Regions from separate parts of the Fervidobacterium sp. genome, predicted to be linked through region 3. Evidence: predicted binding sites of a transcription regulator. Region 3 holds the regulator's gene; each other region holds the start of a gene.
The links. Region 3 encodes HrcA, which represses chaperone genes, less so after heat shock. Its sites were predicted from a motif close to ATTAGCACTCNNANNNTNNGAGTGCTAAT; they were not measured.

Region 1 (6,657 bases), on a different contig from region 3:
AACAACCTTCTAAGAGGTCTTGCACCCATCGTTGGTACGTAACCTTCCGTAGCCAAGTACTCCTTCATCGATTCATCTAATTCCACAACGATGTTCCTATCGGTAAGTCTTTCGTTGAGCTCTTTGAGATAGATATCGATTATCTGCTTAATGTGTTCTTTCTTGAGTGGCTTGAAAACAACAGCTGCATCGATTCTGTTAATTAACTCTGGTCTGAAATACCTGCGCATTTCCTCTTCAATATGCTTGGGTATAGCACTTTCCAAACCATCCTCGATGTCTTGGATTATTATGTCTGAACCTATGTTGCTAGTCATTATGATTATCGTATTTCTGAAATCAACCGTTGTACCCTTACCATCGGTAAGTCTTCCATCATCGAAGAGTTGTAGTAGCACGTTGAAGACTTCTGGATGCGCCTTTTCGATTTCGTCAAAGAGCACGACACTGTATGGTCTTCTTCTCACCTGTTCTGTGAGTTGTCCACCTTCTTCGTAGCCAACATATCCCGGAGGCGCACCAATTAACCTAGCAACTGAATGCTTTTCCATGTATTCACTCATATCGATTCTGATTAGTGCCTTTTCACTACCAAAGAGCACGTCAGCTAACCTTTTTGCAAGTTCTGTTTTACCAACACCAGTTGGTCCAAGGAACAAGAAGACACCTAGTGGTCGTTTCGGATTTCTGATACCTGCACGTGACATCTTTATAGCGTTTGCTACAACTTTCACTGCTTCTTCCTGGTCTACGAACTTTTCATGTATGAGCTTTTCAAGGTTCTTGATTTTTTCCTTTTCGTCGCCCATAATCTTGCCAACGGGTATACCAGTCCAGCGTTCAACGACCTTTGCGATATCTTCATCCGTTACCTCATGCTTGCCATCTATTTTTGCGCGAGCCGCAGCCTCATCTACAAGGTCTACAGCTTTGTCTGGCATGAATCTGTCTGTAATGTATTTTGAAGATAGCTTAGCAGCCGCTTCGATAGCTTTATCGCTAATCTTAACTCCGTGGAACTCTTCGAATTTCGGTCTGAGACCTTTCAAAATCTCAATCGTTTCTTCGACCGATGGTTCTGAGACGAATATGACCTGGAACCTTCTTGCAAGGGCTTTGTCTTTTTCTATGTGTTTTCTGTATTCCTCAACTGTAGTAGCACCAATCACTCTAAGTGTGCCCCTTGCCAATTCTGGTTTCAAAATGTTACCCGCGTCCAGTGCACCTTCTGCAGCTCCAGCTCCAACGACCGTGTGAAGCTCATCGATGAAGAGAATAACATCGGTCCTCTTCTTGAGCACATCAATAAGTTTCTTTAGCCTTTCTTCGAATTCTCCCCTGAACTTCGTTCCCGCAACCAATCTTGCAAGGTCAAGCTTAAGGATGGTCTTGTTCTTCAAGAAATCTGGCACGTTTCCAGAGACTATTCTTTGGGCAAGTCCCTCAACAATTGCTGTCTTACCAACACCTGGGTCTCCTATGAGAACCGGGTTGTTTTTAATCTTTCTACCAAGAATTTCTATCATCCTGTTAACTTCGTTATCTCTACCTATGACAGGCATCAACTGCCCGTTCTTTGCCATTTCAGTTAAGTTCTCAGTAAACTTGGCAAGAACATCGATGTTTTCCTCTTCCGAGTATGTTCTCTTCATTCTAAGTTCTTTGATAGCTGTATAGAGTCTGTCTTGTGTGACTCCATATCTTGCCAGCAACCTGTAGACAGTTGTTTCTGGTACTATTGCCATAGCAAGGAGCAGGTGGTCTGTTCCGACCTTTTCGTCACCCATGCGTCTGGCTTCACGCTTCGCCTCGTTAATGACCTTTGTAGTATCTGGTGTAACGTAGATTTGTCCTGTGCCACCAGAAGAGTAGTAATAACCTCCTTTTGATGTGATAGTACGTTCTACATCCCTTCTCAACCCATCGATATCTACGTTGAGATGGGTCAGAATATCGTAAGCAGCGTTTTTCGAGTTTTCCAACATAGTCAAAAGTATGTGCTCAGGCGCCATCTGGTTCTGCCTGTAACGATTTAACACATCCGTTACAGACTGTAATATTTCCTGAGCGTTTTCTGTGAATTCCTCAAGGTTGAATGTCATATCAACCACTCCTTTCTTTCCTTTCTATTTTGTTTAATTTGCATTTCCGATGATAGTATACCATATTAGCACTCATATGTCAAGAGTGCTAATCAAAAAAAGTCAAAAAATTTTTGATACAAAAGAGAAATTCAAAAACAGAAGGTTTTGTGACTTGATTTTGAAAATTGTAATGTTAGAATTGAATTGGTGATTGTTCGATATGCTAACTTATTTTTAGCCTAATCCGGGGGGTTTTACACAAAACCATGTCTTATCGTCCTAGTTCATCTTCTGTCAGTTCTGCGGCTCGCTTAATCGCTCTTTTTACATTCATAGATGGGCTTGCACAAGGCATATACGGAACAATCTTCAATCTGATGCTCCGCACTTCAGGCTTACCAACTACGCAAGTTGGTCGTATCACCTCATTCTTCCTCTGGGGTAGTGCGTTACTTGGACTTGTGTTTGGTATAATTGCAGATAAGATTAACAAAAAACAATTAATGGTTACCACTCATCTTTTGAGTATATTCTTCGGAACATACAGGGTTATTTCGCCCTCACTTCTTCATCTTGGCATTTCTTCTTTTCTTTTCGGTGGTCTTTCAACAGCAACATCCATTGTTCTTTCCACGCTTTTGATACTTAAAACTGCAAGAGAAAGCCGTAGTAAGGTTCTTGGTATTAACTTTGGAATAGGTATGTTCACTGGAGTTTTGGGAAACGTATTTGGTGGCATGTTGGGTGACATCTTCCCAATTAGGAATGTGTTAATTGTAGCGAGTTTATCGAGAATCGTTGCACTTGTTCCCATCTGGAAGCTGAAATTATACGAATCAAAATACGAAAGTAAAAACAGTGGAGACACCAATGCACTAAGATTTTTCAGCATCCTTAAGAACTTAGACAAGCGCACTATGAAAGTGATACTTTACTATTTCCTGTCCACTATGAGTGTTGGATTTGGTGCAGGGTTGTTTGTAACCTTTGGTAATGTGATATTCTACGATATCTTCCATATGAAAGCATCGTTGATAGGACTCATTTTAGCATTGGCTCAGCTGGCTACGAGTATTGGTGCTGTGTTTTCTTACAAGTTGGGGAAAAAGTTCGGGGATATGAACGTTTTGATCTTTTCATATGTGTTTGTACCGATACTAATCGTATTGCTCAGCTTTATAAGGGAACCGATAACCTTTACATTTGTGTATGTACTTCGGTTTGCGGTAATGAATATGGTCGGTCCTCTTTTAACTGCTTTGGTCTTTTCTAACATTCCACCAAGTCTTCTTTCTTCAATTAATGGTATGAATTCGTTTATAAACAACGTCGCACGTGCTCTATCAGCAGATTTATTTTCGCTCTTTACCAAATACAATAACGGATACACTTTAATTTTCGTTGTGAGTTCGATTTTCTACTTCCTAAATGCCTATGTTATGATAAGAATGTACAAACATATTTCCGACTAAGAATTACCGTTTACATAAATTGGGGGGATTAAGTGAAGATATTTGACGAAAGTTCAACTGCCAAAAAACTTACCGTTGAAAATGAAAGCACCAAGCTTCTTACCAAAGAATTATTTAGATTATCGTTTCCCACAATGCTTGGTTTTGCCATACAATCTTTGTACGATATCGTGGATATGTTCTGGATTGGAAAGATTTCCTACAAGGCCATTGCAGGAGTCGTCATATTCTCCACAATATTTTGGTTAGTTGAAATACTTAATGAAATCATAGGCACTTCTTCTGTTTCATTAATTTCACAAGCGTATGGCAAAAGAGATTTAAAACTTACATCACGAATAATAGAGCAAACACTTATCTTTAAGGCTATAGTCGCACTCATCGCTTCAGGTTTATTGTTGTTGTTTTTCAAACCTATTGTTAGTTTCTTCTCTTCGGACGCCGAAGTCGTTAACTCGGCAATTCACTATGGATACATACGCATCTTTTTCATGCCTGTATTTTTTATGACTTACTCCACATTCACAGCACTAAGAAATATAGGTCGCCCATCGCTTGCAACACTTACCATGGCAACGGGAACTACTGTCAATATAATATTGGACCCTATATTTATTTTCGACAAACTCCCATTACTCAACATCCGAGGACTTGGTCTTGGTGTCTCTGGTGCTGCGTGGGCAACAGTGATTTCTACGTTTATTCCTCTTGTTTGGGGATTGTACCTGCTTTTCCGAGGGATAGAGGGGGTAAAGATTTCATTAAAAGGGCTCTTATTATTAGATAGGAAAATAGATACAAAGCTTATCACTATAGGTTTGCCGTCCGGTGTTGAAATGCTACTTCGAAACCTTTCTTATACCGTTTTAATCAAAATCTCCTCACTCTTTGGTTCAGAGTATGTAACTGTCTTTGGCATTATCGAGCGCATGTTTGGGTTCGCCGTTATACCAATATTTGGTTTGTCGATGGGTGCAAGCACCCTGGTAGGTTTCCAACTGGGGAAGGACAATGAAAAAGGTGCCAAGAAGGCAACAATTCTAGCAACTCTATACAGTGCCATCATTGTTTCTATTTTACTTGTGCCCTTACTATTATTCCGGGAATCCGTTTTTGTTCTTTTCACATCAAACAAAAACGTAGTAGAAATTGGTGCTAAAAGTATCCCATATGTTGTCTTTGCATTATTTATGATATCTTTCAGTGCGGGGCTCTCCAGTGCGTTCTTCGGTTCAGGAAAGACATCAATCCCAATGATAGCGGGCATTTTAAGTCGATGGGGAGTTATGGTTCCGTTTGTTTTGATTTCCACCTTTGTGCTGCATTTAGGAGCTGTCGGACTGTGGATGACATTTCCTGTAACGGAATTTGTTGAAGTTTTGGTTATGTTCATCGCATTTTTAAAATCCGACTGGTATAAAAAGAGGGTTATTTAGTAGCTTGGTTTTTTTGTTTTCTTGAAAAATTAAAAAGTAGTTGAATAAGGTATATAACAACACTTATTGAAAATGCGTAAACTAACAAACCTAAGTTTCCTCCAAACTTGTCAAACAATACTCCTCCAACAAGCGGACCTACACCGAACAAAAGTCCAATAACCATTTCATGCAAAGCCCCTTGTTTGCCGTGCTCTTCCTCCTCTGACAAAAGTCCGTAGAATATGGCGAATGTATATGGAACTGCGTAACTGAAACCTGCAAACAAAGATGTAAGCAAGAACATTAAAGGATTTTTGGCGAAAAAAGCTATTAATCCTGTTATTGGAACAACTGATAAAAGTATGCCACAAAAATACTCGTTCCCTACCCAGCCTTTCCAAGACTGCAGGATAACGAAAGTGAGCAAAACACCTATATTTGCTCCCACAGTCAAAAAACCTGCATTTTCAAGCTTTAGCCCTGCAAGCATCATCAACTTGGGAAAACTAGCCAGAACAGATGTGTAAATCAAACCACCAAGGAATAGAATTATTCTGTATTCCAACCTGAGTTTTCTCATCGTGCTTTTATTCATGATAACAGATGCATTTTGAGAATGTTCAAGAAGCCTTCTGTAAGGTGTAAATGTGATGATATCTCCAAACTTTTTGTAGTCTAAAGAAACCAACAGACTTGTCATACCCGAAATTACTAAACCCAGAGCAAATATTGCACTTGCAGCTTTTACGGTAAGAAAAGGACCAAACGCAACCCCAATTATATTTCCCGTGCTCCAAGACAATGTGAATCTACCTGTTATCGATGGTGGGTCTATCCTCAATAAACTCTCAGATTTTGCAATCAAGCCTTCAACTTGTGGAAAGAATGCTCCAAAGAAGACACCTTGGAGAACCGCAAAAATAACCAAACCCTTAGGGTTGTTAGCAAAAAGCCCGAACATTGAGACAATAAAAAGATATACAGCTAAAAAAGAAATTGTCCTTTTGTATCCGTATCTTGTTCCAATGTGTCCCAAGGTCACACTAGCTATTGCATAGGCTATAGATAAAGCAAGGTTAACAAGACCTATCTGAGTAAAAGAAAAACCAAATTTTGCAGCAGTTGAATTGATATACGTGCTGTAAAGGTATGCCTGAATGGAGATTACAAAAGAAAGGAAATGATACTTGTGGAATATCCCTTGCCTGCTCACATTTCAACACCCCACATCCAGTTTTGAAGCTTTCTTCAAATACAATTACATCAGTAAGTTTACATCATCACCAATTATATTCTGTTGACTGAGCATTAAAAGTGTGTTACAATAGCAAATAGAATCAATCATATTTCCCATATCCTGGAGGGGAGCTCCTGAATGCGGGGCTGAGAGGGGAATGCAAGTTCCCGACCCTTCGAACCTGATCCGGGTAATGCCGGCGGAGGGACCAGGAACCAGGATAGCAGGATAGATAATAAAAAGCCTTTTAAAAATTCCCTCCGCTTGGTTGAAAACACAAAAGCGGAGGGATTTTTTTATTTCAAGAATACCCACACTTTAAGAAGGAGGGACTAACATGAAAGGACTGGTCAGATTAGTGTTTTTCTCTTTGCTGATAGTAACGGTTTTTGCTTTTTCCGCAGAGCTTGTGATTTATACATCCGATAGTTTTGCGGGTGGAATAG
Region 2 (6,657 bases), 250 kb from region 3:
GCAGGATTATGGGTTCTATTGTCAGATGTAAGTCCGTCACCATTCCAGATTTCAAAAATTGTGAGAAAACCGCTTGCCCACCGATAACGCATATGTCTCTGAAACCTCTTTCGAAGAGTATTTTCACCACATCGTTTACACTCCCATTTAGTACCAAATCAGGTGCTTCGCATCTAAAATATCCTTTTGAGCTCAAAACAATATTATACCTATCAGGCAACCTTCTGCCGATTGCCTCGTATGTTTTTCTTCCCATTACAACAACACCAGATTGGGTTGTTAGCTCTTTGAAAAGTCTTTTATCTTCTGGACTACCCCATTCGATTCTGTCATCCTCAGCAATAGCGATTGTGCCACGTATATCTGTTACTGCCAGCAACCTGATTTTCGTATCCATCACCGTTCCCTTCTTATTTTTCCAAGCTAAATTTTAACACAAGAATGTGAACAAAAAAAGCGGTACCCTCTTTGGGTACCGCCTTGATTTGGTTTGCTTAGCGAACAGATTAATATTCTGGCATTTCTGGAACTGAAGCTTTCTTTTCTTCTGGTTTTTCGACTACGAGTACTTCCGTCGTCAAGAGCATTCCTGCAATGGAAGCTGCGTTCTGGAGTGCGCTTCTTGTAACCTTTGCTGGGTCGATTATACCGCGTTCATACATGTTGCAGTATTCACCTTTGAGAGCATCGAAACCGTATGCTACATCATCTTTGCTAAGGACGTTGTGGACAATGATTGCACCATCGTAACCAGCGTTGAGAGCTATCTGTTTAATTGGTGCTTCGAGTGCGTTGTAGACAATCTGTGCACCAAGTTTTTCATCGCCAGTCAGTTCGTTGAAGAGTGGTTCGATTGCCTTTCTTGCTCTCAAGAGCGTAATTCCACCGCCAGGAACGATACCTTCTTCAACAGCTGCCCTTGTTGCGCTAAGTGCGTCTTCAATTCTATGTTTCTTTTCTTTGAGTTCGGTTTCTGTTGCGGCACCGACTTTGATAACTGCTACGCCACCAGCAAGTTTTGCCATTCTTTCCTGTAGTGTTTCTTTTTCGTATTCGCTTGTTGTCTGCTCAATTTGCGCTTTAATCTGAGCAATTCTCTTTTTGATTTCTTCTGGTTTGCCCTTTCCACCAACGATTATCGTTTCATCTTTCTTCACTCTTACAACGTCAGCTCTTCCAAGGTCTTGGAGTGTGAGGTCTTCGAGGTTGATTCCAACTTCTTCGCTTGCAACGATACCACCTGTCAAGATAGCGATGTCTTGGAGCATTGCTTTCCTTCTGTCACCGAAACCAGGAGCCTTAACTGCAACTGTGTTGAGTGTTCCTTTGAGTTTGTTGAGAACTAACGTTGTAAGCACTTCACCCTCAACATCTTCTGCAATGATTACGAGTGGTTTACCTGTTTGAGCAACTTTTTCAAGAATTGGGATAAGTGGTTTTACATTTGAAAGTTTTCTATCTGTGATAAGTATGAATGGTTCATTGTAAACAACTTCCATCTTTTCCGGGTCTGTTACAAAGTATGGTGAGATGTAGCCCCTGTCGAACTGCATACCTTCTGTGAATTCAACGTATGTGTCAATTGTCTTGCTGTCTTCAACTGTGATGACACCGTCTTCTCCGACTTTTTCCATCGCTTCTGCGATGAGTTTACCTATTTCTTCGCTATTTGCACTGATAGCAGCAACATGTGCAATGTCTTCTGTGCTAGAAAGTTTCTTGGAAATCTTTTTGATTTCGTCTACAACTTTTGCCACAGCCTTGTCAATTCCGCGTTTTACAAGGATTGGGTTTGCACCCGCTGCAACCATCTTGAGACCTTCTTTTATCATTGCCTGAGCAAGAACAGTAGCTGTGGTTGTACCATCACCAGCAACATCGTTTGTCTTGCTTGCAACTTCTTTAACAAGCTGAGCTCCAAGATTTGCAAATTTGTCTTCAAGCTCTATTTCCTTTGCAATAGAAACTCCGTCATTCGTAATTGTTGGGCTTCCCCAAGATTTTTCAATAACGACGTTCCTACCTTTCGGACCAAGTGTAATCTTCACCGCATTTGCAACCGCGTCAACACCAGCTTCGAGTGCCCTTCTTGCTTCTTCACTGTATTTCAACAACTTTGCCATATCTCACACCTCCTCTTATCCTTTATTTTATTCTTCTATTTTTGCAAGGATATCGTTTAAATCGATAATGATGTAATCTTCTTCGTCGATTTTAATCTCTGTCCCTGAATACTTGTTGTAAATTACCTTGTCACCAACTTTGAGTGTGCAATCTTCTGGAAGCTTTCCAACTTCAACTATCTCAGCTTTCATCGGTTTTTCTTTGGCAGCATCTGGAAGAACTATTCCACCTGCTGTCTTTTTTTCTTCAATGATGGGCTTTATCAAAAGCCTTTCACCAAGTGGTTTTACCTTCATACTCTAACCCCCTCCTGTCACGTTTTTTGTTGGATTATCACTCTTATATCCAGTGTGCTAATTTTAGTATAACAGAAAAATGAAATATGTGAATAGCCATAATCCGAAGTTAATAGCGTTTACATAGATTTAGAGACGAAAAAGTGTAGCTTTCTTATTTTTTCTCATCATTTTGCAGAACTTACAGTAAATAAGGTAACACTTAATGTTTGATGAAAAAATTAAAGGGAATAAAAGGATACATCGGCAAAAATAAAAGCCCTGGTTTATTCCCAGGGCTCAAGTAGATTAGTTTTGGTGGAGCCGATGGGACTTGAACCCACGACCTCTACCGTGCCATGGTAGCGCTCTCCCAAGCTGAGCTACGGCCCCACAAGTTACCATACTACATTACTTCTAAGTCCACATCGTGCATCAGAATTATACCATCCTGCCGGAAAAAAATCAAGAAGGTTTTTCCACAGGAGTTTTTCATAAAATGTTAAACGAAATTCCATAATCGGAAGTCTAAATGTATATAAGAGTCTGCAACGAAGAGTTGTCAAAAATTAGGAAGAAGCACGCCTCAGATAGAATAAGAAGATGGAGAAGTTTACTGTGCTGAAGAAAAAATAAAAAGCATAGTGCGGAGGTGTGCACGATGAAATATCTTGAATATCTTGATATTAAAAGATGGCTGGGTTTGTTTGTGAAGAAGACATCCAATTATTTCTGGCAATTAAGAACTCAAGGCTTTTATTCAATGTTCCTACTTGTTGTGTTTCTTATTATACTCCTATCTTCCTGCACCTCAAACCAATCAACATCCGATGTTCCAAAGTTCAGTATAGTATACCCTGAAACAACGGTAGTAAATACGAACATTACTATCTCGGTACAGCCACTGGAACCTGGATTGAAAAATATCCGCATCAAGTTAAAAAATGCCGATAGTCAAGTCTATGAAGAGGCGATTGGCGTTCAAAAATACCCGTATGAAATTCCTTGGGTTTTCAAAAAACCTGGTATTTATTCTTTGGTTGTTGAAGGATATTCGATTACTGAAAATAAATGGTATACAGCAAACGGAACGATAACTGTCTACGATGTGATTCCGCCAATCATCGAAGAAGTTCGGATTTTGCCGGAACGACCATACGTTGGTGATGAAGTGATGTTGCAGATGAAAGTCAAGAGTCAGAATCCGGTAGTGACTTATACCTTGGATGGAAAAACAACTGATAGTAGTTGGATAAAAGAAACAATAGTTGGAAAAGCAGGTTATGTTTACCAAAAACTTTCACCTATCAATTCCTCTGGAAAGGTGGAACTTTTCTTAAAGACCACAGCATACAACATGGAGGATGCCACTAAAGTAACTTTCGAAGTTAACCAAGTTGATAGAGTAAAACCTGTTATCAATGTCTTTACAAAAACGTTCTATCCTGAAACTTCTGACATCAGCTTCGAAGTGAAATTCTTCGACGACCAAGAGTTGAGTAGCTACCAGATAGAGTTCAACGGTGAAATAATTGAGGAAGGTTCAATAAGCGGCAAGACATTTGAAAAAGCCGTGAGAATAGGAAAAAGAGAGCGTGGAACTCATACGCTAAATATAAATGTGAAAGACAAAGAAGGTAATCCAGCTTACTATTCAAAGAGAATATACGTTGGTTCTGCTGCGCTTAGCTTTGATGTTGAAGTTAGTCCGGCTAATTTGACTGCTGGCGGAAGTGCTGTTATAGCACTTGTATCACAGGAAACGAACGTCAAGTATTCAAAGATTGTATTTTTTGTCGATGGAAAGACTATTGATACTAGTATTGCATCGGATGGACAAGAAGCTAAACGAACTACAATATGGGATGTAGAAGAAGGGTCACATATCATTACAATTTACGCGGAATCGGACGATAATAGAAGTGGTATAGCTGAAACGATCGCAAGCGTTCCAGATTACAATGGTCCAAAGTTTATATCCTTAACAGCAAACGATGTTGAGCTAAAGAAAGATAAGCCCGGTTATGTCTTCCCAGGACTTGTGACGTTCAGGATAAAAGTATACGACCCTGGTGGGATTAACACAGGCGTGAAACCGCGGTTGTTAATCAAAGAAGATGAGTTTGAAAGTTACTACAGAGATTTGTTGATGGAAGCAGAAGAGATTTCTTCAGATGGAAAAACGGTTGTATTCTCAGTTACTACGACTATGGCTCTTGGATATTATTACATAACGGTTATTAACATTCAGGATTTATCGGGAAACCTTATGAGAGACATGGGTCAATTCCTTTTGTATGTGCAATAGTTGTTCTCCTGTGTCAATTGTATATAAGAACGCTCCAGAGGGGGTGATAAGGAAAAGAGTTTTGCACGGATGCATCTTTGGTTATGTTTGGGTTTATGCAGAAAGAGATTTTCGCAAAAACAACGGTTGGGTAAGAGGTTCTCAAGTTTTTATGTTCTTAGGCATCTCAAAGCAACACTACGACTGGATGAAAGCTATTTTGGGATTTTCACAAAGGAGGTGTTCTTATGAAGCGTCGGTTTATCTTATTGTGGATTTTAATTACAGCTCTGATTGTCTTGCCTGAACTCGCTTTCTCATCACTCAATCTCTCAGGACTGTGGAATGCTACAACCTTTTCAAAATCGGTTCCAGACAAGCAAGGACCAGCTATAATAGCGAAGAATGGTGGAAACTTGCTCTACCTTGCGAAAGATGGTGCTTTGTATGAACTTACAATGGCTGGAGGACTTGTCCCAAAAGGTCAACCAAGTGGAATCACAAATATCGTAGCTCCCCCAACATATTTTGATGCTGGATCAGGAAATTACTACATTATTTACACAACCGCTCAGGGAACAGCGGGAAATAGGATCGTTGTGCACCACTTTACATCTTCAACTGGTGGAAACATAGCTGTTACAGGTATAAACAATGCATCTTACGGTGTAACTGCGTACATTGATACTAATAATATAATTATATTCGCAGGCACTATGAATGGGACGTTGATCAGAGCGCCAGTTGATATTTCAACTCCAAATAACCCAACTTTCGCAGCCTCTGTTACAGTTAATCTCGCTGGACCAATTAAAGCGCCTCCTGTTTTGAATCCAGCACGTAATCGAGTTTTTGTGATTACACAAAATGGAAGGTTTTATGTACGCAATGCAGCTGACCTTACTGCTGTGAGGGATTTCACACTTGCTGGTGAATTCACAACACCAATGGCGATGGATGAACGTTATCTTTATGCGTTAAGTAACGATGGCACTATTTATAAAATTGATGCAGACGGAAGAGAAGAGCACGAAAGATTTCTGTCTTCGGCAAATTCATCAGGACCACTTATCGACGGCGATGGTATTATATATATCTTCGGAGACAACGGTAGAGTTGTTGCTCTGAACAGCAATTTATTAAAACTTGGTGAGTACACTTTGGGACAAAGGGTAACGACAACTCCTGCTATTGTAAAAGGACTGGATGGAGTTACTTACTTGATTATCCCAACATCAGATACAACAGGTGTTGGAAAGATAACAATTCTATCGTTCAATCCAACAACTGGTCAGTTTACGGAGGTCTGGACTTACAACGTTTCTGATACTTTCCCAATTAGTGCAGCGGTCAATGTTGGACCACTTGGTGCACTGTATGGCGATAACTATTATTTCGTGACAGCTACAAACAACGGCACAGTTTACGCTTGGCGGATGAATGCAAGAGGTCCTTACGGTATTTGGGCAAAGTATGGACAGAATATAAACAACACCGGTTTTATCGATTCAACTGCAATCGCGTTTAGAACAAGAATCTTCTTGATAGCAAAAGAAGGTTACAACGGAAGAGAACTCTCTGACTCGCTGCTTGGTTCAACTTACGGTCTGCTCTACGATGCAACAGTTGTCGATGCGGATGATTACCCGTTGCGTACTTACAGAAATTACAGAACAAATGAAACAGATCCTGCTAACGTTATTGAGGGTATACCAGGTTCAGAAAAGCTTGTAGTAGAGTTCGCAACACCGACTGATGCCAAACTTTTGATTGGAAGATATGTCACTCCTCGTGGCGGTACTCCACCTTCAACAGATTCGAGGTTCAGATTCAGATTCTGGAAGACCGGTCCAGGAGCTTACGAAGGCTCAGAGGCTGACAATCCAGCTACTATAACTTTCCGATTTAGTGATAGAACGATTGAGTTATTTACCGATGCAACTTATACGTTCTATGTCTACCACAGATATC
Region 3 (6,657 bases):
CAAATGGTGAACTCGACAAGCTCCCAAAGAAAGAACAAAGCAAACTCAGAAAGAAACTTGAAAAACTAAGAAAGAACCTCGGCGGTGTCAAAAACATGAAGAGCTTACCCGATGTTATTTTCATAGTCGACCCGAGGAAAGAAAAGATAGCCGTTGAAGAAGCAAATCATCTCAAGATACCAATAGTTGCAATGGTTGATACAAACTGTGACCCAGACCCAATTGACTACGTAATACCATCGAACGATGACGCAATAAGGGCAATAGCTCTCATCGCTGGTAAGATAGCAGATGCATACCTCGAAGGCCGCGAAGGAGTACCATACTCAACAGAAGAAGCTCCAACAACAGCAACAGAAACAGAGGAAATCGAAATCAGCATACCAGAAAACCTCGACGAAGAGGAAATATAAAATGTTAAGTTAATAATTAACAAAGCCCTCGGAAAAGCCGAGGGCTTTTTTGTATTATCTAAATTATTGAACTTCTTTGCTTTTCAGATAAGAATTAAGAATTAGTGATACGAGTATCAAAATCATTCCTAATATTTGTATTGCAACAATCCTTTCATGCCGTATGAAACTGCCAGCTATTACAGATATTACCGTCGTTAGGTTTGAGAAAAGAGAAGAAACCGTCGGGGAAACTTTACTGAGCATAAAATTCACAAGGAAAAACGCAACCGTCGAAGAAAGTATGCCAAGATATAACGCTCCAACAAGAACAGAAGGGTGGAATGTAATTGTGAAATGTCCTGTTGCGACACTTAGGAAAAAGAAAAAGACAAATCCTGTAAGCATCATAAAAAACGTTATCTCAACAGGAGCAAATTCTGAGGACAATTTTCTTGAGAAAATATTGTAGAGTGCTGCGGAGAAAACCGCACCCAGCACCAATAACTTTCCAAGCAGTGCTCCTTGTTCCAATCCCCCACCTTTAACGATGAGAAATACCCCCAGAAAGCTAAGAAATGCGAAGAGAAGTTGATACCATCTGATTCTTTCTTTCAACAATGCCGGACTCAAAATCGTTATAACAATAGGAATTAGAGCAATCAACATCCCAGCTTCCGAAGACGTCGTGAACCTGAGTCCGTTAGTCTCAAGTAGAAAGTAAGCAATCGGTTGGAACAGCGCTACTTTCCATAACTTCCAATACGGTTTATTTGTTAGTTTTACGACTCCAAAAAACCAAAGCAATAGCATTACACCACTTGCCACACCAAACCTAAGAGCTAAGAACGTGTATACATTTATATGTTCTATACTGTTTTTAGTAAAAAGGAATGATAACCCAAATATCGTCGAAACTGCAAATCCGGAGATATACACCTTCCAGTTCACCCTTCTCACCTCAGGCAAGCAAAATTCTACGTAAATGTTCGTATTCCGCACGATTTTTCTGTTACTATTTTACCAAAAAGAAAATTTTCATCAATATTTTTCATTGCTTATTGTTTGATATCTAAGATGGTGAAAACACACCAAAAATTGACAAACTCTTACACTTATGGTAATATATTAGCAGACTAAAGTATAGATTGCTAACATCTTTGATAACAAAAATTAGATTAAAACGAATAGAAAAACGGAGAGGTGATAACCGTGTTAGGAAACGATATCACCGAAAGGCAAAAGAAAGTTCTTTACTGCATTGTTCAAGAATACATAAACACGAAGACCCCTGTAAGTTCAAAAAGGGTTTTGGAAAGTGCTGCAATTGAGAGATCCGGTGCTACTATTAGAAACGACATGAACCGTTTAATGCGCACAGGATACATATTCCAGCCACACACTTCTGCTGGTCGTATTCCAACAGACAAAGGTCTAAGATTTTATGTAAACGAACTGAAGAAAATTAGGGAAGAGATAAAGTCAAAGAGTTCTCAAGTTGAGGTTGCAGCAAGATTTCCGATCGGCGATATGGAAAAGGTGCTCACAGGTGCTGCAAAGTTGCTAAGTTCTTCAACAAAGGGCATGGTTGTTATTGAAAAACCCAGTCCACTGACTCTAAGAATCAGACGCATAGTTGTAACACCTGTGAGTAAGAATTTCTCAATTGCAAGCATAATCACATCTCTTGGTCTTAGCTCATCCATCCCAATTCAACACACCGAACTTGAGGATATCGAAAAAATAGAACAAATGCTTAACAAAGCGATGACTGGATTAACGTTGAATGAATTCAAATCCAAGTTGCGAGATATCCTTGTGCGAATCAATAGTCTTAATAATCTGAATAACTTAAAAGACAGTGACTTTGGAACAATCAATCGAGGATTTTTAGAAATCACAGAAAGGTTATCTGTTGAAAGCTACGAAGATTACATAACAGAAGGTTTGCCAAACCTTCTTGCAAACGATAGAATCAATCTAAAAAAATTACAAAATATCCTTGTGTATGTTTCATCCGACGTGTTCTACAAAGAACTATTTGAACTTGATAACGACATATATATCGGTAAAGAGCACGGATTGAAGTTCCTCGAAGATTTCTCGGTAATCCTTGGACAGTTCTACTCAGAAGATAATCCCGTTGGACGCGTTGCTGTTATTTTCGATAAATACGGTCGATATGATTTGATTATGGATAGCTTCGAGTTTATGCTCAACAGACTGAGCGAGTATTTCACTATAGTATCGAGAAATGTTTAAAAACTCAAACTAAAGTAGGAGGTATGGAACATGTGTGAAGAAAAGAAAATAAATGAAATACATCAGGGAGAAGAAATAAGCCAAGTGAACCAAAACGAACTATCAGAAGAAAACAAACAACTGAAAGAAAAGATAGCAGAGTTAGAAAATCAGCTGAAGGAAATACAAAATGCTGCACGTATAATCAAAGCAACATTTGAAAATTACAAGCTGGACGTTGACAGGCAAATTAGAGACGCAACGAAATCAACAGCACTCCGTATAGTAAAAGCACTTATACCCATCTTGGACGATTTTAAGAGGGCTTTCAAATACTACGAATCAGACAAGGATTTAGAAAAATTCAAACTCGGAGTAGAAAAAATCTATGAAAAGCTTCTAAAGACTCTTGAAAACGAGGGATTAAGGGTTATTGATGCCTCTGGAAAATTTGACCCGTTCAATCATGAAGCATTTGAAAAAGAAGAACGCGATGATGTTGAAGAATACACCATTCTTGAAGTCATTGAAGATGGTTACACATTCAATGGGCAGGTTGTAAAGCCAACCAAGGTGCGCGTTGCTATAAAACCAAAGAAAAAGGAAGAAAATACCACAGATAACGCAGTCAATGACCAACAAAACACGTGAGAATTAAAATTGAAAATAGAGGTGGTTTGCTATGCCCGCGAGAAAAGACTACTATGAAATTCTCGGTGTGCCAAGAAATGCTTCTGAGGATGAAATAAAAGCAGCATATAAAAGGCTTGTAAAAGAGTGGCATCCTGATAGGCATACTGGTGAGAAGAAAAAAGAAGCAGAGCAGAAATTCAAAGAAATTCAAGAAGCATACGAGGTTTTAAGCGACCCTCAAAAACGTGCGATGTATGATAAATTTGGATACGTTGGTGAAGGTGGTTATGTTTACGAACCATCAAGAGGAACCGGTGGGTTTGGTTTTGAAGACATAAGCGACATCTTCAGAGATTTCCTGAACGATGATATATTCAACATATTCTTTGGAGGTCACAGAACGAGCACATCGCAAACGCAAAGGACAACTACTGGAAGAAGATACGCAAAAAGAGGAGAGGATATAAATCTTGAGGTAACCATCTCGGAAGCCGACGTATTCACAGGCAAAGATGTCACCGTAGAGTACGACCGATACGAAGTTTGTGACAATTGTAAGGGAGAAGGAGTAGAACCCGGTAGTAGATGGGTAACGTGTTCAAAATGTCACGGAACCGGCGTGGTCCGTGAAGAACGAAGAACACCGTTTGGCGTGTTCATAAATCAATACACCTGTGATGTTTGCGGTGGTAGTGGTGCTGTTCCGGGAGAAACCTGTCATGTTTGTAGAGGTGCAGGAAGAGTAAGGAAAAGAACAAGCGCTGTTGTAAACATACCAGCTGGTGTAGAAGATGGAGCTGTGATTAGAATTCCAAGGAAAGGTAACGCAGGAACAAGCGGTGGGGATTACGGTGATCTATATGTCCATGTTCGGGTTAGAAAAACAAGTGATTACAAACGTGAAGGTGATGATATAATAATAACTGTCCCTGTTGATTACGTCACTGCCATACTCGGTGGAACTGTATATGTAAATCTGCCAAACAATGAACGTGTTCCAGTAGAGATACCATCAGGCACACAACCGAATGAACGTATTGTCGTTAAAGGAAAAGGTATTCCAAACTCAAGAACAGGAAAACGCGGAAACCTCATAGTAGAAGTGAAAGTCTTAATACCGAAAAGAGTCTCATCTAAAGAAAGAAAATTACTCGAAGAAATAGCAAAGGAAAGGGGCTTAGAAATTTGAGACTTGATAGGGACAAACTAAGGAGTTTTCAGAAAAATAGAAAGTTCAACAAACGGAGCAAACTACAACTCATTAGAAACTTAAAAAAAGCAAGCTCTTCAACCCTATTTTCAGTCTCAGGATCCCAGAAGACAAAGAAACACTCAAAGTCAAAAATTTTAGTTTCGGCGATTTTACTTTTTATAACTCTTGGAATCTTGGTGCTTAGCTTCGGACTCATTTTCACGCGTAGTTACTTATTTTTACCCTCGACAAAAAGTGCTTCCGGCAAGGAAGACGTTATAAATAACAAAGACATAATAATAGATATCGGTTTGGAATCAAGAATATCAAAAGTTATCAGCATTGAGGATGGCTTTGTTGCAGTTGGTTCAACAATAACTGATGAAAATGAGAAATATCAGATATTGCTTGTCAAAATAGACGAAACCGGTGAAATTATCTGGACTAAGCTTTTTGGTGCAGATGGTGATGATTTCGGATACGACGTTATCTCTTTAGACGATGGTTTCTTGGTTCTTGGAACAACTTCATCAAAAAGTTTGGGTGTCTCAGGAAGATACGATGCGTATGTCGTCAGACTTGCTGAAAACGGGAACGTGGTTTGGGATAAATCTTTTGGAGGACCTGACTGGGATAGGGCTTACAAAATAAGAAAAGTTGAAGATAAGTTTGTGTTTGTTGGTGACAACTACGCAAAAGGTGGAGATGTAACTCAAAATTTTGGAGAGCACGATTATTGGATTGTTGCGTTTTCAAATGAAGGTAAAATCATTTGGGACAGAAGTTTTGGAGGAGTGCGTTGGGATAGAGCTTACGCTGTTGGTTATGATGCGAAGAGCAAACAAATAATCGTTGCAGGGTCGAGTAACTCATTTACAGATGGGACACGTTACGATGGATACGTTGTTAGCTACGATATAAACGGAAATCTACTTTGGCAAACAGTCCTTACAAACTCTCAAACCCTTTGGCCCATGGATTTATATGTCACAGCTGAAAGTGTTTTCGTCGGAGGTTACGTTTATGAATTCTCCAACGCTCCAAATTCCGAAAAGTTAGGAACTGAGAAAGCCTTCATTGCAAAATCGTCTCTAAACGGAGAGGTGGAGTACGTAAAAACGTTCGGAGAAAATGTGAGAATCCATTCTGTGATTTGTAATTCTCAAACACAAGACCAAGACTTGAATGATGTTGTTTACTTCGCAGGTTACAAATACGATTATGAGAAAAAAGTTCCTTGGTATGGTGTATTTGAATTCAACAGAAACTCAAATCTCGTCAATATCTTTGAAAAGACAGTTGACACGGAATACGGTATGCTCTTTTCGATATCCAGAGATGAGAAGAGAAATGTGTTCATATTATCCGGTAGCATTATGGATAATGGAAAAATGAAAGGATTGATAAAGTTTTTATCGGATATATAAGACCGCCGAAATTTAGCAAGAAACTGCTCGATTACTCGAGCAGTTTTTTTATAGAGTCTTTATAATGTCTTCCCACAGGGATAATCTCCCCATTTGAAAGTTCAAGAGCTAAGGAACCAAAATAATTTCGGATAATCTTTCTTATCTTCTCAACATTAACGATATACGACTTGTGCACTCTTAGAAACTTTTCGTAGGGCAACTTAATCTCACAATCTTTAAGTGACGTCTTCGTTTTCATCTTTCCGTCTTTTGTAACGACAATCGTCTCGCCTTCTTCCGATGTTAGAAAGATTATCTCGTCAACATTTAGAAAAACTATTTCATCGCCGATTTCCACAATGAACTTGTCAGCTTTTAATCTTTGTGCTAAGTCCTTTACTCTTTGTAAATTATCCAATAGACTGGCTCTTTCAAAAGTGCTCAACTTTCTAACCTTCTCAATAGCTTCACGCAACCTTTCCTTTTTTATTGGCTTTAAAAGATAATCTACAGCATTTTCTTCAAAAGCCTTTACCGCATACTCCGAGTAGGCTGTTGTAAATATGACGTATGGTTTGTGATTGATATGTTGGAGCACATAAAATCCGTCGTGTTCCCCAAGGTTTATATCAAGAAAAACTATCTCAGGTTTTTTCTCGTTTATCACTCTTATCGCTTCTTCTGCATCCTTAGCAATACCAAGCACTTCCAATCCTTCTTCTTTTACCATTTTTTCCAACACCATTGCCAAAAGTTTTTCATCTTCAACAATAACGCAGGTCATAAACTC

Region 1: AC3M61_RS00805 (ATP-dependent Clp protease ATP-binding subunit) is a predicted target of HrcA. The motif match lies at 2,167-2,195, and genes of this name have one in related genera.
Region 2: groES (co-chaperone GroES) is a predicted target of HrcA. The motif match lies at 2,454-2,482, and genes of this name have one in related genera.

What each region holds. Positions count from the first base shown of each region.
Region 1 is NZ_DBOLZL010000006.1:36,727-43,383, forward strand. It holds gene AC3M61_RS00805 (ATP-dependent Clp protease ATP-binding subunit) at 1-2,102, opposite strand, end outside; gene AC3M61_RS00810 (MFS transporter) at 2,351-3,556, shown strand; gene AC3M61_RS00815 (MATE family efflux transporter) at 3,589-4,992, shown strand; gene AC3M61_RS00820 (MFS transporter) at 4,985-6,187, opposite strand; TPP riboswitch at 6,326-6,436, shown strand; gene AC3M61_RS00825 (thiamine ABC transporter substrate-binding protein) at 6,549-6,657, shown strand, end outside.
Region 2 is NZ_DBOLZL010000014.1:38,584-45,240, forward strand. It holds gene AC3M61_RS04950 (dihydrofolate reductase family protein) at 1-397, opposite strand, end outside; gene groL (chaperonin GroEL) at 507-2,123, opposite strand; gene groES (co-chaperone GroES) at 2,151-2,420, opposite strand; tRNA gene AC3M61_RS04965 (tRNA-Ala) at 2,716-2,792, opposite strand; gene AC3M61_RS04970 (hypothetical protein) at 3,061-4,707, shown strand; gene AC3M61_RS04975 (outer membrane protein assembly factor BamB family protein) at 4,935-6,657, shown strand, end outside.
Region 3 is NZ_DBOLZL010000014.1:289,100-295,756, forward strand. It holds gene rpsB (30S ribosomal protein S2) at 1-413, shown strand, start outside; gene AC3M61_RS06055 (DMT family transporter) at 477-1,343, opposite strand; gene hrcA (heat-inducible transcriptional repressor HrcA) at 1,605-2,654, shown strand; gene AC3M61_RS06065 (nucleotide exchange factor GrpE) at 2,685-3,284, shown strand; gene dnaJ (molecular chaperone DnaJ) at 3,316-4,455, shown strand; gene AC3M61_RS06075 (hypothetical protein) at 4,452-5,885, shown strand; gene AC3M61_RS06080 (LytR/AlgR family response regulator transcription factor) at 5,917-6,651, opposite strand.